4 regions of the Rhizobium sp. P2_G9 genome follow, and region 4 is predicted to be linked to each of the others. Evidence: predicted binding sites of a transcription regulator. Region 4 holds the regulator's gene; each other region holds the start of a gene.
The links. Region 4 encodes LexA, which represses DNA repair genes until DNA is damaged. Its sites were predicted from a motif close to TGTTCNNNNTGTGTTCNG; they were not measured.

Region 1: the regulator LexA is predicted to act here: its motif matches at 1,971-1,988, upstream of AC1DYF_RS35715 (ImuA family protein).
Region 2: the regulator LexA is predicted to act here: its motif matches at 2,029-2,046, upstream of AC1DYF_RS12620 (putative DNA modification/repair radical SAM protein).
Region 3: the regulator LexA is predicted to act here: its motif matches at 2,326-2,343, upstream of AC1DYF_RS02225 (helicase-related protein).

What each region holds. Positions count from the first base shown of each region.
Region 1 is NZ_JBFUFK010000065.1:20,092-24,988, forward strand. Features, by position in the region: gene AC1DYF_RS35710 (Y-family DNA polymerase) at 1-1,233, opposite strand, end outside; gene AC1DYF_RS35715 (ImuA family protein) at 1,148-1,909, opposite strand; gene ku (non-homologous end joining protein Ku) at 2,235-3,116, shown strand; gene ku (non-homologous end joining protein Ku) at 3,129-3,929, shown strand; gene AC1DYF_RS35730 (hypothetical protein) at 4,472-4,738, shown strand; gene AC1DYF_RS35735 (hypothetical protein) at 4,858-4,897, opposite strand, start outside.
Region 2 is NZ_JBFUFK010000013.1:27,533-32,429, forward strand. Features, by position in the region: gene AC1DYF_RS12615 (IlvD/Edd family dehydratase) at 164-1,945, shown strand; gene AC1DYF_RS12620 (putative DNA modification/repair radical SAM protein) at 2,048-3,283, shown strand; gene AC1DYF_RS12625 (UdgX family uracil-DNA binding protein) at 3,283-4,779, shown strand; gene AC1DYF_RS12630 (helix-turn-helix domain-containing protein) at 4,766-4,897, opposite strand, start outside.
Region 3 is NZ_JBFUFK010000002.1:122,634-127,530, forward strand. Features, by position in the region: gene AC1DYF_RS02225 (helicase-related protein) at 1-2,114, opposite strand, end outside; gene AC1DYF_RS02230 (dihydrofolate reductase family protein) at 2,918-3,460, shown strand; gene phbB (acetoacetyl-CoA reductase) at 3,569-4,294, opposite strand; gene AC1DYF_RS02240 (acetyl-CoA C-acetyltransferase) at 4,364-4,897, opposite strand, start outside.
Region 4 is NZ_JBFUFK010000012.1:23,764-28,660, reverse strand. Features, by position in the region: gene glmU (bifunctional UDP-N-acetylglucosamine diphosphorylase/glucosamine-1-phosphate N-acetyltransferase GlmU) at 26-1,384, shown strand; gene lexA (transcriptional repressor LexA) at 1,436-2,155, opposite strand; gene AC1DYF_RS11840 (hypothetical protein) at 2,466-2,609, opposite strand; gene coaD (pantetheine-phosphate adenylyltransferase) at 2,890-3,384, shown strand; gene AC1DYF_RS11830 (peptidylprolyl isomerase) at 3,407-3,976, shown strand; gene AC1DYF_RS11825 (peptidylprolyl isomerase) at 4,052-4,564, shown strand; gene queA (tRNA preQ1(34) S-adenosylmethionine ribosyltransferase-isomerase QueA) at 4,665-4,897, shown strand, end outside.

The DNA.
Region 1 (4,897 bases), on a different contig from region 4:
CGCGGGTCTCGGCCATCCGATTGGCCAGTCTGCTCCCGTTTCCTCGGCGAGCGGCGGCAGGACCTGAACCGACCGCTCGGGAACATCGCTTGGAAATGGAGCGAGGCGGTAGAGGCGCTGGCCGCGGTTGCCCAGGACGTCAACCAGGGGACCGATTTCCGGCTGCGACTCATCGATGAGATCGGTGGCTTCTTGTGTCTCCCATAGTGGCTCCGCAACGATAGCAGCAAGGCTCAATCGTTCGATCCCAAACCCTGGATCGATGCGTTCTATGCGGTCGCACAGCAGTTTAATGAGCCACGGCTGGTCACGGACTGGCCTGGCCGTGCCGATCCTGAGCGATTGCACGCTGTTGTCGACACGCGTCGCAAGCAGATCGGCGCGTTTGACGCCGAGGGCCTTCGTCTCGAGGACAAGGCATAGCTGCCGAACGAGGCGACGGACATACTTGGCGATCGTCTCTGCCGCTCCGATCGGTTCCGCGAATGAATGGTGCACTTCCACGATCTCAGGCGGCCGAATGGGCTCGATCGGCTCCGCCGTTCGGCCGAACATCTGGTCCAATCGCCTGCCGGGTTCCGGACCGAAGCGCAGAGCCAAATTTGCCCGCGGCAGCGCCGCCAGTTCCGCGACTGTGTCTATTCCAAGAACGCGCAGCGTGTTGACCGTCTGCTGATCGAGCCGAAGGGAGGCGACTGACAGGCGAACCACGGCGTCTTTTACACACCCCGAGGGCACTACCGTCGTCTCTTCCGACGATGCGCGAGCGATCGCGTGGGAAGCGCCCCAGGTGTCCGAGACGGCGGCCCTTGCCGACAATCCTCGGCCACGCAGGCGATTGACGATCTCCGACAGCATGAGGTGTTCACCGCCGCGGAGATGATCGGCACCCTCGGTGTCCATCACCAAACCGTCGATCCCGTCGGTCGTGACGATCGGAGTGTAATTCCTGAGCAGCCAAAGCGCCAGGCGATCGAGGCTAAGTCTGTCTTCCTCCGGGTCGTCGTCTATCATCACGACATTCGCCGCCAATGCTTGCGCCTTGCTCGCCGCCATTCCCGGCCTCACGCCCAAAGCACGCGCGATGCCGTCTGCGGCGCGGACGAGGCGTCGTGACCCTATTCTCTCGATCACCACGACGGGGCGGTCAGCGGGAAGCACGTCCGGTGACATGACGCGCCTGATCCTGTCGATCGAGAGATTCGGAAAATAGATCGAGACGACCCTTGCCATCGCATGCTCCGACGCGGAATTCGCAACTTTCGCCCGCGCGCACTCTCAACAATTCGACTAACCAGCGCGGTCGCCCCACACCCGGCGCTGGCAATGGCTCGGAGGGCAGGACGCTGACGCGCCACCGTGTCGTTGACGCCGTCGGTTGCCCGTAATCGGAAGCTTCGTTCTGCCGACGCCAGCGTCGCAAAGCGATGCCCATTGAGCCAGCCTTTTCCGCGGCAAGGTGCAGACGCCGCGACACGGGCATCGGCAACCGGACAATTTCGGCGACGACCACGCCGAGGCCTCCGTGCCGAAGGCCCTCTTCGAAGGACGCGAGCACGTCCTCTTCGCGGCCTGCCTCGCAATAGATCACCCTCTCCGGGTGCAGTCCCGCCTGCGCTACGGCCGGGGCGAAGAGGTCCGGCCTTGAAAGACACCACAACACCTTGCCTTTCGTCCGCGCAGCGATCCCGGCGGCGAAGAGCGCCGCGGCCGCGCCATCGACGGTCCCCGCACCTCCGCCGGCGACTTCATGGATCGCCCCGTATGCAAGTCCACCGCCGGGCAACCTGTCGTCAATCCCGCTCACACCGAATGGCAACGCCGCCGCCGGCCGTGCTCCTGCGCCCTCGAGCCGAGCGATCTGCTCGCGGAGGCTCTCCACGATGCGGGATGTACGGGCGTGCACCATCGTTCACGGGACCTCCTGGGTTCGTGTGGGGGTCGACGTCATGTCGGCGTAGGAGTGTCTTTGTTCGTGTTCTGTTCCCTAAACATTAGAGAGTCAAGAGCGATAAGCAGGAATAAAATCCCACGTCGTCTGAGCGCGCTCCAATCGTAATGGCTTTCGTGCCATGGATTCGAAGCCGAATCAAAAACTTGTGGGGAATCGCGATGGTAGTGCTAACGCGCTGGCTAAGGCACTGAAAAAGATTCGTTTTTCGAATCGGAACGATTCGCGAAGTGATTCGCTTGACTCGGATGAGTTGAGAGTCGGCAGCGACGGAGTTGGCAAAATGCGGGCACAATGGAAGGGCTTCCTCAGTTTCGGCGGCGTCGCATGCCCGGTCGCCCTCTACACCGCCGTCTCGACGTCCGAGCGCATCGCGTTTTCGACGATCAACCGGTCCACGGGAAACCGCGTCAAGCGCGAATATGTAGACCTCGAAACCGGAAGGCCGGTTCCGAAGGAAGATCAGATCAAGGGTTACGAGATCGACGATGGGCGGTTCATCACGCTGACGCCGGAAGAGGTCGCCTCGGCAGTGCCGGCGGGGGAAAAGACGCTGAAAGTCGAGGCATTCATCGACTGTACGAGCATTGACGACGTTTATTTCGACAAGCCTTACTTCCTGGCTCCTTCCGACCGTACGGCACTCGACGCCTATATGGCGATCCGTGACGGATTGAAGGCGGCGAAAGCGGCAGCGATCGCCAAGGCGGTGCTGTTCCGAAGGGCGAGGACATTGCTCATCAGGGCACATGACCGAGGTCTTATCGCGACGACGCTCAACTATGACTACGAGGTCAGATCGGCGAAGGCCGCTTTTGCGGCCGTGCCCGATCTGACGATCCAGGGCGAGATGCTCGACTTGGCGCAACACATCATAACGACGAAATCGGGTACGTTCGATCCGCGTGAGTTCCACGATCGCTATGAATCGGCCTTGGCCGAACTCGTCAGGGCGAAAATCGAGGGTAAGAGCGTGCCGAAGCGCAAGGCTCCGGTCGCCTCCCGGCCCAGCGATCTACTCGAAGCGCTTCGCCAGAGCGCGGGCGTCGCCGCTCCATCGAAGAGGTCAAGGACGGCAGCCAACGCAAACGCGGGACCTCGGCGTACCAAGCCAGCTGGAAAGGCGACGTCCTCCACCGAGACCACCCGTCGCAAGGCGAGCTAAGGAGGCCCGACAATGCGACCCTATTGGCGAGGATATCTCAAACTGTCGTTGGTTACTTGTCCGATAGAATTGTCCCCCGCGACGTCGGAAAGCGAGAAGGTACGCTTTCATACTGTCAACAAGGTGACTGGAAACCGCATTGCCAGCCGCTATGTCGATGCGGTGACCGAGCAACCAGTCGACGAAGACGACGAGGTCAAGGGCTACGAGCGCGGCGAAAACGAATACGTTCTCCTGGAGGACGACGAGCTTGACAACATTGCGCTGGAGAGCGCGCGCACCGTCGATATCGATAAGTTCGTGCCCGCAGACTCAATCGGCTGGATATGGATGGATACCCCCTACTATGTCACGCCCTCCGACCCGGTGGGCGAAGAGGCGTTCGCGGTCATTCGTGATGCGATGCGCCGAAGCGGTATGGTCGGGGTGTCACGCCTGGTCATTGGCCGCCGCGAACGTGCCTGCATCATCGAACCAAGAGACAAGGGACTGGTGCTGTGGACCCTGCGCTTCGGGGACGAGGTCCGCGACGACAAGGAGTATTACGCTGCGGTTCCCGAAGGAGACGCCGACCCTGCCCTCGCCCCGTTGGTGGCGCAGCTGATCAAGGCGCAGAAGAACACGTGGACCCCGGACATGGTCACAGACCCCGTTCAGGAGCGGCTTCTGCAATTGATCTCCGAGAAAAAGAAAGCTTTGCAGCCCAAACGGAGCGCCAAGAAGAAGGAGGCGGAGCCACCGCCTCCGAACAAGGTCGTCAATATCATGGATGCGCTGCGGAAGAGCATCGAGAGGGAACGGAAGGCGGGGTAGCGGACGTGGGCCACTCGCCATCCACCAACTTGCAACTTGAAGGTATTCGATCGCATCCCCCTCTACCCGCTTGACGAACATGGCTCGATCCTATGCCATGCTAAATCGTCCAACAATCTTGCATATACTGGAATTGCTGTTGCCAAGCTCGGGCAAATCAGATTCATGTCTGCATAACGCGGCGGACTCGAAGTAGAACATCGGCAGTTTACGATCATCGAGGCGTTTACCCGGCAAGCCACGGCACGTGGCAAGCCGGATTTTCTTTGCTATATTACGATATATTTTGGAGTCGGAAGGCGACTGCCGGACGGATTCTAATCGCGTTCAGCCGCGCTTGTTTTTCAAGGCCGCGTCAATTCCCACCGATGCCGAACACTACATCCGCTGAAGCCGTCGAACTTCTATCGACAGCTACCCTGAGCCTCGACGTTGTTAGCCATTTCAGCCCCGCACCGAAAAGTTTATGCCGCAGTGCGGCAAGCAGCGGGAACGTCCCCACTTTGGAACCGTTCCTTTCAGCCATGAACAAAGGAGTCGACATGGAAAACGAACCAACCATCGGACAGCCCATACCGACCGCCGTCCTGACGCCGACAGAAATCATCACCCCGCCCGAGCCCATGCGTGACACCCCGCCTATGGATGCACGGGCGCAGCCGGTATCTAATGCCTCAATGCCGCCTTTAGACATATTTACAGAGCTGATGTTCGCTCCAGTCGCCTTTTGGGCGTCGCTTGCTGTATCGTACTTCGAGCTTTTCGGCGCGACCGCGTCGGCGCGGGAGGTTTCTCAGCCGAGCTTGTGATCCCATCATCAGAGAAGGGCGTCGGCGCGTCGATAGCGACTTCGTGGCGGCGCTCACCGTGGTTGAGACGTACCGGCTTGCTCTCGCGAGGCTGGTTCACTTTACCGCCGTGGCCCGCTTCATGCCTCCTCACTTCGGGGATCATCTGCAGGATCAGGG
Region 2 (4,897 bases), on a different contig from region 4:
AGCGCCTCATCCAATCTCCCCCCTTGAGGGGGAGATGTCCGGCAGGACAGAGGGGGGTGATCACGTGCGCCGAGCCTGCGATCCAACAATCCACCCCTTGTGGTCAGAACCCAGACAGCGCTACTAATTGTCAGACCATTGCCTGCCGCAAGGAATTCGCACCATGTCCGACACCACGCCGAAACGCCGTCTCCGCTCCCAGGACTGGTTCGACAACCCTGACCATATCGACATGACGGCGATCTATCTCGAGCGCTTCATGAACCAGGGGATCACGCCCGAGGAACTGCGCTCCGGCAGACCGATCATCGGCATCGCGCAATCGGGCAGCGACATCAATCCCTGCAATCGTCACCATATCGAGCTGGCCAAGCGCACCCGCGACGGCATTCGCGATGCCGGTGGCATTCCGATTGAATTTCCCACCCATCCGCTGTTCGAGAACTGCAAGCGCCCGACCGCGGCGCTCGACCGCAATCTCGCCTATCTCGGCCTGGTCGAAGTGCTCTATTCCTATCCGTTCGACGGCGTCGTGCTGACCACCGGCTGCGACAAGACGACGCCCTCGGCAATCATGGCGGCGTCGACCGTCGATATTCCGGCGATCGTGCTCTCCGGCGGGCCGATGCTCGACGGTTGGCACGAAGGTGACCTCGTCGGTTCCGGCACCGTGTTCTGGCGATCGCGCCGCAAGCTGTCGGCCGGTGAGATCAACGAGCAGCAGTTCCTCGAGGCGGCGATGGATTCGGCTCCTTCGATCGGCCACTGCAACACCATGGGCACGGCCTCGACGATGAATGCGCTGGCCGAGGCGCTCGGCATGTCGCTGACCGGCTGCGGCAATATTCCAGCCGCCTATCGCGAGCGCGGCCAGATGGCCTATCGGACCGGCCGCCGCGCTGTCGAAATCGTCTTCGAAGATCTGAAGCCGTCCGATATCCTGACCCGCGAGGCCTTCCTTAACGCCATTCGCACCAATACGGCCATCGGCGGTTCGACCAACGCGCAGCCGCATCTCGCAGCAATGGCCAAGCATGCGGGCGTCAAACTCTATCCCGAAGATTGGCAGGTGCATGGCTATGACATTCCGCTGCTCGCCAATGTCCAGCCGGCCGGTCAATATCTCGGCGAGCGCTTCCATCGCGCCGGCAGCACGCCGGCCGTGATGTGGGAACTGCTTCAGGCCGGCAAGCTCGACGGCGACTGTCGCACCGTCACCGGCAAAACCATGGCCGAGAATCTCAGGGGACGCGAGGCGAAAGACCGCGAAGTCATCCGCCCGTTCAACGATCCGCTCAAGGAGCGTGCCGGCTTCCTCGTGCTCAAGGGCAATCTGTTCGATTTTGCGATCATGAAGATGAGCGTCGTCTCCGAGGATTTTCGTGCCCGCTACCTGCAGGAGCCCGGCCATGAAGGCGTGTTCGAGGGCAAATGCGTCGTCTTCGACGGCTCGGAGGATTATCACGCCAGGATCAACGATCCGGCGCTCGGCGTGGACGAGAACACCATCCTGGTCATCCGCGGCGCCGGCCCGATCGGCTGGCCGGGCTCGGCCGAAGTGGTCAACATGCAGCCGCCGGATCATCTGCTCAAACGCGGCATCAAGAGCCTGCCGACCATCGGCGACGGTCGCCAGTCGGGCACCGCCGACAGCCCGTCGATCCTCAACGCCTCACCGGAAAGTGCCGCGGGCGGCGGGCTTGCCTGGCTACGCTCGGGCGACGTGATCCGCATCGATTTCAACCAGGGCCGTTGCGACATGCTGGTCGACACGGCCGAGATCGAGCGCCGCAAGGGCGACGGCATCCCGCCCGTGCCGCCCGACCGCACGCCCTGGCAGCGCCTCTACCGCCGTTCGGTGACGCAGCTGTCGGAAGGTGCGACATTGGAAGGCATGGACGAATTCCGCCAGGTCGCCAGGATACCGCCGCGGCACAATCACTGACAGCCTTCGGCTGATCGGGCTTCGGCCGAACGGCTTCGGTGCGTTTTCGCACCAACCCACTTTCCCATTGCAATATAGGGTCACGGAACATATCATGAACAAATGGTTCAGATAAGGCTCCGAGACAAGCTCGCAATCCTCAGCGACGCGGCCAAATATGACGCTTCCTGCGCGTCGAGCGGCACGACCAAGCGCAACTCGGCCGATGGAAAAGGCCTTGGCTCGACCGAAAGCATGGGCATCTGCCATGCCTATGCGCCTGATGGACGCTGCATTTCGCTGTTGAAAATCCTGATGACCAATTTCTGCATCTATGATTGCGCCTATTGCATCAACCGGGTGTCCAGCAATGTGAAGCGGGCGCGGTTCACCGCGGAGGAGGTCGTCTGGCTGACGCTGGAATTCTATCGGCGCAATTACATCGAGGGTCTGTTCCTATCTTCCGGCATCATCAAGTCGCCTGACGATACGATGGGCGAGATGGTGCGGATTGCGCGCGACCTGCGGCTGGTGCATCATTTCCGCGGCTATATCCATCTCAAGACCATTCCCGACGCGGCGCCCGCGCTCGTCGAGGAAGCCGGGCTTTATGCCGATCGGCTGTCGGTCAATATCGAGCTGCCAAGCGATGCATCGGTGACCCGGTTTGCGCCGCAAAAAAGTCCGCTCTCGATCCGCAAATCCATGGCTGAGCTCAAGATGAAGATCGCCGAGCATGGCGAGCCGACGCTGGCGAGCAAGACGACCAAGCGCTTCACGCCCGCCGGCCAGAGCACGCAGATGATCATCGGCGCCGACGGCAGTTCGGATGCCGATATCCTGGCGCGCAGCGAATCGCTCTATAGCGGCTATGGCCTCAGGCGGGTCTATTATTCCGCCTTCAGTCCGATCCCGGATTCCTCGCAGGCTCTGCCGCTGATCAAGCCGCCGCTGATGCGGGAACACCGGCTCTACCAGGCCGATTGGCTGACCCGTTTCTATGGCTTTTCCGCTGGCGAAGTGATGAGCGCGCAGCCGGGCGGCATGCTCGACCTCGACATGGACCCGAAACTCAGCTGGGCGCTCGCCAACCGCCAGCAATTCCCCATCGACGTCAACAAGGCCGGCCGCGAACTTTTGTTGAAAGTGCCGGGCTTCGGCACCAGGTCGGTCGACCGGATTCTGTCGTCGCGCAAGCTCAAGGCGCTGCGCTATGACGACCTGATCCGCATCGGCGCGGTGATGGCGCATGCCAAGCCGTTCATCACCTGTCTCGACTGGCGGCCGGTCAAGGTGCTCGACAGTGCCGATCTGCGCCAGCGCTTCACGCCGGCGCCAAAACAATTGTCACTCTTCTGATGCGCACGATCACCATTCCACGGCTCGGTTTTGTCGATGCCTGGCGCAACAAGGCACGCGGGCTGCTGCAGGAGGGCATTGCCCCTGGAAATATCAACTGGCTCTCCGAAGGCGACGAGGTCGATTTGTTCTCGACGCTTCTGCCTGGCGCCATGCATGCGACGCCGATCGCAAGGCCCACCGTGCCCGCCGCCTTCCTGCCGCTGGCGGCGGCGGCGCTGTGTCATTCCAGCCGTGATCGCTTTGCCTTGCCTTATCGCCTGCTCTGGCGGCTGCAACAGCAGAAGACGCTGCTTGACGACCGGTCCGATGGCGATGTCGCCGGCCTCCATGCGATGGAAAAGTCTGTCCAGCGCGATGCCCACAAGATGAAGGCCTTCGTCCGTTTCCGCGACATAGGCATCTCCGACACCGGCCGGCGGCAATTTGCCGCATGGTTCGAGCCGGAACATGTCATTCTGGAACAGACGGCCCCGTTCTTCGCCCGCCGCTTCGCCGATATGGATTGGCTGATCGTCACGCCGGGCTATGCCGCGCGCTATGAATCCGGCCATCTCGAGCTGTCGCTCTCAGACGAACGGCCGGATTTGCCCGATGATGCCGCCGATGATCTCTGGCGCACGTACTATGCCAGCATCTTCAATCCGGCCCGGCTGAAGGTGAAGGCGATGAAAAGCGAGATGCCGGTCAAATACTGGAAGAACCTGCCGGAGGCGCAGCTGATTCCCGACCTGATCGCCAATGCGGAAAAGTCGGTGCAGGCGATGCGCGAGGCGATGCCGACCCTGCCCAATCCGCGCACGGAGCGGATCATCGGCAGATTGCCACGGCAAGAGCAGCCGGAGGATGGCATTGTCCCTGCCACGCTGGAGGAGGCCCGCAAGGCCGCGGTCATCTGTACCCGCTGCGACCTCTGCCGCTATGCCACACAGACGGTGTTCGGCGAAGGCGAGATCGGCGCCGATATCATGTTCGTCGGCGAGCAGCCTGGCGATATGGAGGATCTGGCGGGGCGTCCCTTTGTCGGTCCGGCGGGAAAGCTGTTCGATGGCGTGCTGCAGGAGGCAGGCCTGGAGCGGCGGCGCGCTTACGTCACCAATGCGGTCAAGCATTTCAAATTCGAGCCGCGCGGCAGGCGGCGCATCCATCAGCGCCCCGATGCCGGCGAAGTCACGCGCTGTCGCTGGTGGCTGGGGCTGGAGCGACAATTTGTCCGACCCCGGATGATCGTCGCCTTGGGTGCAACAGCGGCTTTGGCGGTCACCGGCAATGGCGCCGACATATTGAAACGTCGCGGTAAAGTTGAAATTGCCGATGATGGCGAGACGCCGGTCTTCCTGACCATCCATCCGTCGGCCGTTCTGCGGTTGGGCAATCCGGCCCAGCAGGCGGAGGCAAGAGAATCAATTTTAGGGGATATGCAAGCGCTGATGCGCCATATGGAGACAGGCGACCGGCGTGGAGACCGGTCGCCAGGTATCATCAGCTGTCTATGAGGCTGGTCAATGACACCTGCAAGGCCTGAGCAATACGCTTCAGCTGGCCCATATCGGCTTCAAGGCCTTCTTCAATAGCGGTAATCTCGGCGCTGGTGAGACCGCAAGTCTCGGCAAG
Region 3 (4,897 bases), on a different contig from region 4:
CTGAGCGCGTCGTTCCTGAGCGACCAGAGAAGCGTGATCAGTTCGGCCGGAGCGGGCTTCAAAAGCGCCGGCATGAAGACGTGATAGGCGCCGAAGCGGATACCATATTTGCGCAGCGAGGCACGGCCTTCCTGATCCAGCGCCTTGACGTCGTCGGTGACGTCGCGGCGGAACAGGACGCCGAGATTTTCGGCGATCTGGTAGGCCAGGCCCTTGGCGATGCCCTGCAGGTCTTCGGCACGCGTCAGGTCGTCGAGCGGCTTCAGCACAGTGGCGATGTGGTGATTGACGAAGCGCTCGATGCGGGCCTGGACATGCTCGCGGGCGTGGCCGGAAAGCAATTCGTCCGCCAGAAGCACGATGCGCGGCCGCATGATGTGGTCGGACGCCGTCAGCCTTGCCACGGGTTCGCCGAGCCAGCGCACCAGGCCGTCATTGGCGAGCGCCAGATCGTTGTTGCCGGCAGCATGCAGGCGCGCGGCGCGTGCCTCGTATTCCAGGGCAAGGGCCTTGCTGGCAGCGCTTTCGACTGCCTTCAAATCCTGGCCGTCGGTTGCACTCGCCAGAGTGAACCGGAAGCCGGATAACTGACCCACATGATGCCCTTCGACAAAGACATCGCCATTCACACTGATTTCAGCTTCCAGCATAGCATTCTCTCTTAGGCGCCTCATGAGCACAGATGTCCTGCGATCAACGAAGCGTTTGGTCAACCGTTCATGCAGCGCGTCCGAGAGGCGGTCCTCGATATCGCGCGTTTTTTCCTGCCAGTGTGCCGGGTCTGCAAGCCAACCCGGCCGGTTGGACACATAAGTCCAAGTCCTGATTTGTGCAATACGCGCCGACAGCGTATCCATCTCGCCATCCGTGCGATCGGCGCGGCGCACCTGCTCGGCAACAAAATCCTCATTGACGGCACCATGCCGGACGATGTCCTTGTAAATGGCGGCGACGAGATCGGAATGCTGCAGCGAGGTGATCCGCCGGTAATCGGGGAGTGCGCAAATCTCCCAGAGCTTTTCCACCCTTTCGCGCGTCGTGGCAAGCTCCAAAATGTCCGGATAGCGCTCCAAATGTTCGAGCGCCTGCAGATCGTCGGACGGTAGCGCCTTGGTCAGGCCCTGTACGCGCGGCGGCATTTCAAGGCTCGCCTTGAGGGCAACGATCGAAGAATAGTCGAGCACCTTGGAACGCCATTGCATCACACGCACCGGGTCGAATTCATGACTTTCGATGCGCCGCACCATTTCATCGTCGAAGGGCGGGGTCTGGCCGGTGACACCGAATGTGCCGTCCTTGATATAGCGGCCGGCACGGCCGGCGACCTGGCCGAGTTCGCCTGGATTGAGGTTGCGGTATTGGAAACCGTCGAATTTGCGGTCCTGGGCGAAGGCGACGTGATCGACGTCGAGGTTCAGCCCCATGCCGATCGCGTCGGTGGCGACGAGATATTCGACATCGCCTTCCTGATAGAGCGCCACCTGGGCATTGCGGGTGCGGGGGCTCAGCGCGCCGAGAACGACGGCCGCACCGCCACGCTGGCGCTTGACCAGTTCGGCAATGGCATAGACCTCGTCGGCCGAGAAGGCGACGATGGCCGAGCGATGCGGCAGGCGGGTGATCTTCTTCTGGCCGGCATAGAAGAGCTGCGACAGCCTGGGACGCTCGACCACCGTGATGCCGGGCAGGATCTGGGTAAGGATCGGCTTCATCGTCGCTGCACCAAGCAGCAGCGTTTCCTCGCGGCCGCGCAGGTTCAGGATGCGGTCGGTGAAAACATGGCCGCGCTCGAGATCGGCAGCAATTTGCACCTCGTCGATGGCGACGAAGGCGGCGCGAGTCTGGTCCGGCATGGCCTCGACGGTGCAGACGGAAAAGCGGGCTGTGGGCGGGGCGATCTTCTCCTCGCCGGTGATCAGCGCCACATTGGCGACACCCACCTTGTCGGCGACGCGGGTATAGACCTCGCGCGCGAGGAGCCTGAGCGGCAGGCCGATGATGCCGGAGGAATGCGCCACCATGCGTTCGATCGCGTAGTGCGTCTTGCCGGTATTGGTGGGCCCGAGCACCGCGGTGACGCCGCGGCCGCTCAATATCAGGGGATCGGAATTCAAATCAGTCCAGTCCAGGCTTCATTTCGGCCGGCGCGAAGCCGGGGTGGCATTCCTTGCATCTCCTTTGTTGCAATTGCAAGACAGGATCTCGGCAAGGTCGAAAACGCACAAAAGGTCAGCCGCATAAATAGGGAGGAATTGAGGAAATGACAAATCCGCAAGGTTCGGAACAGGTTAAGAACGAATCAGCGACGAATCGATGACTCGCTCGTGTTCTTTTTATGTTCTACACAACATGTAGTAGGTAATACGAGATTCACGGCGACATCCTGAATCGATTCAAATTGCAGCGCTTATCCGGCAAACAACGTCATCGAAGTCGCAAAATGTGCGTCAAATACGCCTATAGGATATGGTTAATGATTTGATACCGCTTGATTTCTGTCAATCGAGAACGAAAGGTGTGAGACGCGAACCAATTTCGAACGAATCGCAGACGAATCAAGGCGGTAGCCAGGTTTCCCGATTTGTTCGACACAAAATATAGTGGTTTTGGAACGCATTAACCATGCTCGTAGGCCATGCGTGAAAAATACAAGAAAAAAGAACGGCGAATAGCTGTTTCGCGGCTCTGGCGCCTGGTTGCATTGTGGGGAAATCGTACAGGTGCGCTGCGAAAGGCGGTGAATGCGCTGCATGAACCGAGACGGAACGAATCGCTGACGAATCGGTGACCTCCATCGCTTCCCGGTTTGTTCACCGCAATATGTTGTGTAATAACAGGTCGTTAACCCTGTTGCTGGAAGTCACGGCGGTTCATTGTTTTCCGCTTGCCGGCATTTGAGAGTGTCGAAGGAGCAGAAATGATCGACGGACGCGTGTTCATTGCCACCAGTCTTGACGGTTTTATCGCCCGCAGCGACGGCGCGATAGACTGGCTGCCGGGGCTGGATACCGACGGCGGCGACTATGGCTATAGCGCCTTCCTTGAAACCGTCGACGGAATCATCATGGGACGCGGCAGCTTCGAGCAGGTGCGTCGCTTTGATCCCTGGCCGTACCCCAAACCTGTCGTCGTGATGAGCCGGTCGCTGAGACAGCACGACCTGGAGAGTTCCTTTGCGGGCAAGGCGACGATTTCGGCCGAGGCGCCGGAAGCGCTTGCAGCAGAATTGGCGGGCAGAGGCTGGAAAGCGGCTTATGTGGATGGCGGCAAGGTCATCCAGTCCTTCCTTCGCGCCGGACTGATCACGGATATGATCATCACGCGTATCCCGATTTTGATAGGAGATGGGATTCCCCTCTTCGGGCCGGTCGACGAGGACATTCAGCTGCAACATTGCGAGACGACGGCTTATCCGTCGGGTCTGGTGCAGTCACGGTATGCGGTGAGACGACAAGAGTAAGCGCGTCGCATCCGCAACGCGCTTATGGTGGACGGGCCGTCATCGGGTCGAGCCCGAAAACGACACCGTCCAACACTGTGCCTGTATCAGTTCGTGATGGTGCAGCGATCAGACGAAATACTGGCCGCCATTGGCGGTGATCGTCGAGCCGGTAATGAAGCCGGCATCGTCGGAGGCGAGGAAGACGACGCAGCGGGCGATCTCTTCCGGCTCACCCAGCCGGCCGACCGGGATCTGCGGGATGATGCGCTCGTTCAGCACCTTTTCCGGCACGGCCCTGACCATTTCCGTGCCGATATAGCCCGGGCAGATGGCGTTGACGGTAATGCCCTTGGCGGCACCTTCCTGGGCGAGCGACTTGGTAAAACCGAGGTCGCCGGCCTTGGCGGCGGAATAGTTGGCCTGACCCATCTGGCCCTTCTGCCCATTGATCGAGGAGATGTTGACGATGCGGCCGAAGGAGCGGTCGCGCATGCCCGACCAGACCGGATGCGTCATGTTGAACAGGCCGGTGAGATTGGTGTTGATCACCGCATTCCACTGATCCGGCGTCATCTTGTGGAACATGGCGTCGCGGGTGATGCCGGCATTGTTGACGAGAACCTCGACGGGGCCGAGATCGGCTTCGACTCTGGCGATGCCGTCGGCGCAGGCTTCGTAGCTCGACACATCCCATTTATAGGCGGCAATGCCGGTTTCCTTGGTGAAGGCCGCGGCGGCTTCGTCGTTGCCCGCATAGTTGGCGGCGACCTTATAGCCGGCATTCTTCAGTGCGATGGAAATCGCGGCGCCAATACCGCGGGTACCGCCGGTGACGAGGGCTGTTCTGCTCATCTGTTCCTCTCCCCTTTAAGCTGTTATTTAAAAGCAAGACGGCCGGGCATCGCCCGGCCGTCGATCTCATCACATCGCTTCGACGCACATGGCGATGCCCATGCCGCCGCCGATGCAGAGCGTGGCCAGGCCTTTCCTTGCCGAGCGGCGCTTCATTTCGAACAGCAGCGTGTTGAGAACACGGGCGCCGGAAGCGCCGATCGGATGGCCGATTGCAATGGCGCCGCCGTTGACGTTGACGATTTCCGGGTTCCAGCCGAGGTCCTTGTTGACGGCGCAAGCCTGGGCGGCGAAAGCCTCATTGGCTTCGACGAGATCGAGGTCGCCGACCGACCAGCCGGCCTTTTCCAGCGCCCGGCGCGAAGCGGGGATCGGGCCGGTGCCCATGATCTTCGGGTCGACGCCGGCCGTGGCCCAGGAGACGATACGGGCGAGCGGAGTGATGCCGCGCTTGGCAGCTTCGGCTTCGGTCATCAGCAGCGCGGCTGCGGCGCCGTCATTGAGACCCGAGGCGTTGCCGGCGGTCACGGTGCCGTCCTTGTCGAAGGCCGGGCGCAGCTTCTGCATGCCTTCGAGCGTGGCGCCGAGGCGGATATATTCGTC
Region 4 (4,897 bases):
TCGCAAACAACCCGGGAGAATCAACATGGCCGATCGCGTCCTGGCAGTGGTGCTGGCGGCAGGCGAGAGCAAGCGGATGAACTCCGCCAAGTCGAAGGTGCTGCACACGATCGGCAACCTGCCGATGATCTCGCACGTGATGCTGGCGCTCGGCCGCAGCGGTGCTGACTGCATCGCGCTGGTCGTTGGCCGCGATGCGGAGCCGGTCGTGGCCGCAGCGTCCGGGTCCGGTATCGAGGTCCGCGCCTTTGAACAGACCGAGCGGCTCGGCACAGGCCACGCTGTGCTGGCGGCGCGCGGCGAAATCGAAAAGGACTACGATCAGATCCTGGTCGCCTATGGCGACGGGCCTCTGATCGAACCCGCACCGCTGATCGAAGCGCTGGAGAAAGTGCGCGCCGGCTATGATGTCGCGGTCGTCGGCTTCGAAACCGACAAACCCACGGGCTATGGACGCCTGCTTACCAAGGACGGCGAGCTCGTCGCCATCCGCGAGGAAAAGGACGCGACAGAGGCCGAGCGGAAGGTCACCTTCTGCAATAGCGGCATCATGGCGATCGATGGCCGCAAGGCTTTGTCGCTGCTGACGAAAATCACCAACAACAATGTCAAGGGCGAGTATTACGTCACCGACATCATCGAAATCCTCCACCGCGAAGGCGGCAGGGCGGTGACGGTCGAAGCGCCGAGCGACATGGTTGCCGGCTGCAACAACCGGGCGGAACTCGCCGAACTCGAAGCGATCTGGCAGAAGAAGCGCCGCCATCAGTTGATGCTCTCCGGCGTCACGATGATCGCGCCGGAAACCGTCTTCCTGTCGCACGATACGCGGATCGGCCGCGACACCGTGATCGAACCGAATGTCTGGTTCGGCCCCGGCGTCACCATCGACAGTGACGTCGTCATCCACGCCTTCTCGCATATCGAGGGCGCCCATATTGCACCGGGCGCCAGCGTTGGTCCGTATGCACGGCTGCGGCCTGGCGCAGACCTGGGCGAAAAAGCCAAGGTCGGCAATTTCTGCGAAGTGAAGAATGCCGCGATCGGCGAGGGCGCCAAGGTCAATCATCTGAGCTATATCGGCGATGCGATCATCGGCGCGCGGGCGAATATCGGCGCCGGCACGATCACCTGCAATTATGATGGCTTCAACAAGTTCGAAACCCGGATCGGCGCCGACGCTTTCATCGGCTCGAACAGTGCGCTTGTCGCACCGGTGACGATCGGGGCAGGGGCGCTGACCGCCTCCGGCAGCGTGATCACCGAGGATGTTCCGGATGGCGCCGCCGGCTTCGGCCGCGCCCGTCAGGTCAACAAGGAGGGCTATGCGATCGTGATCATGGCACGCAACAAGGCGCTCAAGGAATCAAAGAAGAAGAAATGATATTAGCCGACGCAGGCGAGGCTGCTCGCCGCGCGTCAACCGATCGGCTTGTCAGTGATAGCGGCGAATGAGCCCGACCAGCTTGCCCTGGACCTTGACGCGATCCGGCCCGAAGATGCGGGTCTCGTAAGCCGGATTCGCGGCCTCAAGCGCAATGGAAGCCCCCTTGCGGCGGAAGCGCTTGAGCGTCGCCTCTTCGTCGTCGACGAGCGCCACGACGATGTCGCCCGGGCTGGCCGTGCTGCCGTTGCGGATGATGACTGTGTCGCCGTCGAGGATGCCGGCCTCGATCATCGAATCGCCCTTGACCTCGAGCGCATAATGTTCGCCGCCGCCGAGCATGCCGGCAGGGACTGAAATATCGTGGGTAATGTTCTGGATCGCCGAGATTGGCACGCCGGCAGCAATGCGGCCCATGACCGGGATTGACACCGCGTCACCGCTGTTCTCATTTGCAGCCGGCTTCGGCGCAGGCGCTGGCTGGACCTTGCCGAGCGAGCCTTCGATAACGCTCGGATTGAAACCCTTCTGCGGCGGCTTGATGCTCGGCGAATAGGCCTCGGGCAGCTTGATGACTTCGAGCGCCCGGGCACGGTTGGGAAGCCGGCGAATGAAACCGCGTTCCTCCAATGCCGTGATCAACCGGTGGATGCCGGACTTAGAGGCCAAATCGAGCGCATCCTTCATCTCATCGAACGAAGGGGGCACGCCGGACTCCTTCATCCGCTCATGGATGAACAGTAGAAGTTCCTGTTGTTTTCTCGTCAGCATGGACGTCCCCTTGGGAATCGTGAAACAAATCTCGAACAAACACTATATGTTCCATGTATGTTCCGCAAGGGTTTTAAATATGGTTAACGCGGAGGCCGATAAGCGGCTTTTGCTTATATGCCGGGAACCGCCCACCCACGTTCAATCCGCCGGTCTAAGCCGGCTCGCCCGAGGCATCGGATCTTTGCTTAGGTGGCTATGGCAGGGTCGCACAACGAAAAACCGGACGGCAGGGGAGCCGTCCGGTTTTTACACATGAGCGCGGGCTTGCGGGGAGGGGGTGGGGAGGGGACGCCCGCGCGTCTGGAACTTAGAACTGGAGGGCGGCACTGTGGGAAAGTGCATCCCGTGTGGCGTTGTTTTCACGCACTGCGTTAATGATCGAGGAAACTGCGGTCGCCACGAACATGACGGAAATCAGGCCTGCCATCAGGGTCAGCGTCATGTACATCATCGTCGTCGTCCTTTTCGTCTCTCGTCCGGGTGCGCTGTCGATGGAACCTTTATCCCACATCGCGCACCCGGTTGCTGTTTCCTTGGGAACATGCGCTTCTTGTTATCATTGCGCTGTCCTCCGAACTTGACGCCATATAACCATTGATGATCCGAACCGGCCGTGAATGGGGCGTTCATCCGCCGTTCAGGTTTCTGGCTCACCCGGAAACCATGGATTTTCGGTTGCGCCGATACCACATCCATGACAAAAGGCGGGACCATTTTCGGCAGCGCGCGCAATGACAACAGCCTTCTATCCCGGTTCATTCGATCCCCTGACCAACGGGCATCTGGACGTGCTGATCCAGGCACTCAACATCGCCTCCAAGGTCATCGTCGGCATCGGCGTCCATCCCGGCAAGGCACCGCTGTTCTCCTTCGAGGATCGCGCCTCGCTGATCCGCCTGTCGCTCGAAGACGTGTTGCCGGACCGGATCGGCGACATCCAGGTGATCTCCTTCGACAATCTCGTCGTCGATGCGGCGCGCGCGCATGGAACCAAAGTGCTGATCCGCGGTTTGCGCGACGGAACCGATCTCGACTACGAAATGCAGATGGCCGGCATGAACCGGCAGATGGCGCCGGATATCCAGACGGTGTTCCTGCCGGCCGGCACGGCGTCCAGGCCCATAACCGCCACATTGGTGCGCCAGATCGCCGCGATGGGCGGCGATGTCAGTGCTTTCGTGCCGAAGCCGGTGCTCGCCGCGCTCGAGGAAAAACGCCAACGCTGAGCCCAAAAACAACGGAGCTTCCATGATCTTCCTGAAATCCATCGCCGCGGCCGCATTGCTGCTGTTCGCCGGCCTTGCCGCCCAGGCATATGCCAATCCCAACCAGATCACCATCCAGCTCAAGAACGGTCCGGTCGTGATCCAGCTGATGCCGGATATCGCGCCGCAGCACGTCAAGCGCATCGAGGAACTGGCTGCCAAGCACCAATATGACAATGTCGCCTTCCACCGCGTCATCGACGGCTTCATGGCCCAGACCGGCGACGTCAAGTTCGGCAATCTGAAGAAGGGTTTCGATCCGAACGCGGTTGGCACCGGTGGCTCCGACCTGCCAGACCTGCCGGCCGAGTTTTCGCAAGTGCCGTTCGAGCGCGGCACGATCGGCATGGCCCGTTCGCAGGATCCCAATTCGGCCAATTCGCAGTTCTTCATCATGTTCGCGCCGGGCGATTTCCTCAACGGCCAGTACACGGTGGTCGGCAAGGTCGTTTCCGGCATGGAATTCGTCGACAAGATCAAGCGCGGCGACCCGAACAATAACGGTTCAGTCAGCGATCCCGACCGGATGATCAAGGTCACGGTCGGTAAATAACACCAGGCATTTACGGAGGGTTGCTGAGCAGCCCACGTTCAGAATGCGTCGAGACAACAAGCAAGGAGAAAACCCATGGCCGAGATCAAGGATCCGGAAAACACGCTCATCATGGAAACCACCAAGGGCAAGGTCGTCATCGAGTTGATGCCGAACGCCGCGCCCGGCCATGTGGCGCGCATCAAGGAACTGACCCGCGAAGGCGCCTATGACGGTGTCGTCTTCCACCGCGTCATCAATGAATTCATGGCCCAGACGGGCGATGTCGAATATGGCAAGAAGGGCGGCAAGTCCTTCGATCCGCGCCGCGCCGGCATGGGCGGTTCGGAAAAGCCGGATCTGAAGGCGGAATTCTCGGCGATCAGCCATGTGCGCGGCACCTGCTCGATGGCCCGCTCGCAGAACCCGAATTCTGCCAATTCGCAGTTCTTCATCTGCTTCACCGATGCGCCGTGGCTCAACAAGCAATATTCGGTCTGGGGCCAGGTGATCGAAGGCATGGACAATGTCGACAAGATCAAAAAGGGCGAACCAGTGGTCGACCCTGACGAGATCGTGTCGATGAAGGTCGCCGCGGACGTCAAGTAATCCGTTTTCGATGGACATCGGCCGCTCCGGGGCTTATGCGCCGGGGCGGTTTTCTTTTGTGGCTATACTCCCTGAGCAGGGGAGCGCCTTCGAGTTTCTCATGCGTGTTGACCTTTTCGATTTCGAGCTTCCCGAGGAGCGGATTGCCTTACGGCCGGCGAACCCGCGCGATTCTGCGCGCCTGCTGGCGGTCGATCCGAACACCGAAACGCAGTTCTCGGACCTCGTCGTCCGCGACCTGCCGGATCTGCTGAATCCCGGTGACGTTCTGGTCTTCAACGATACCAAGGTCATCCCTGCGCAGCTTGAAGGCACGCGCATTCGTGATGAAGG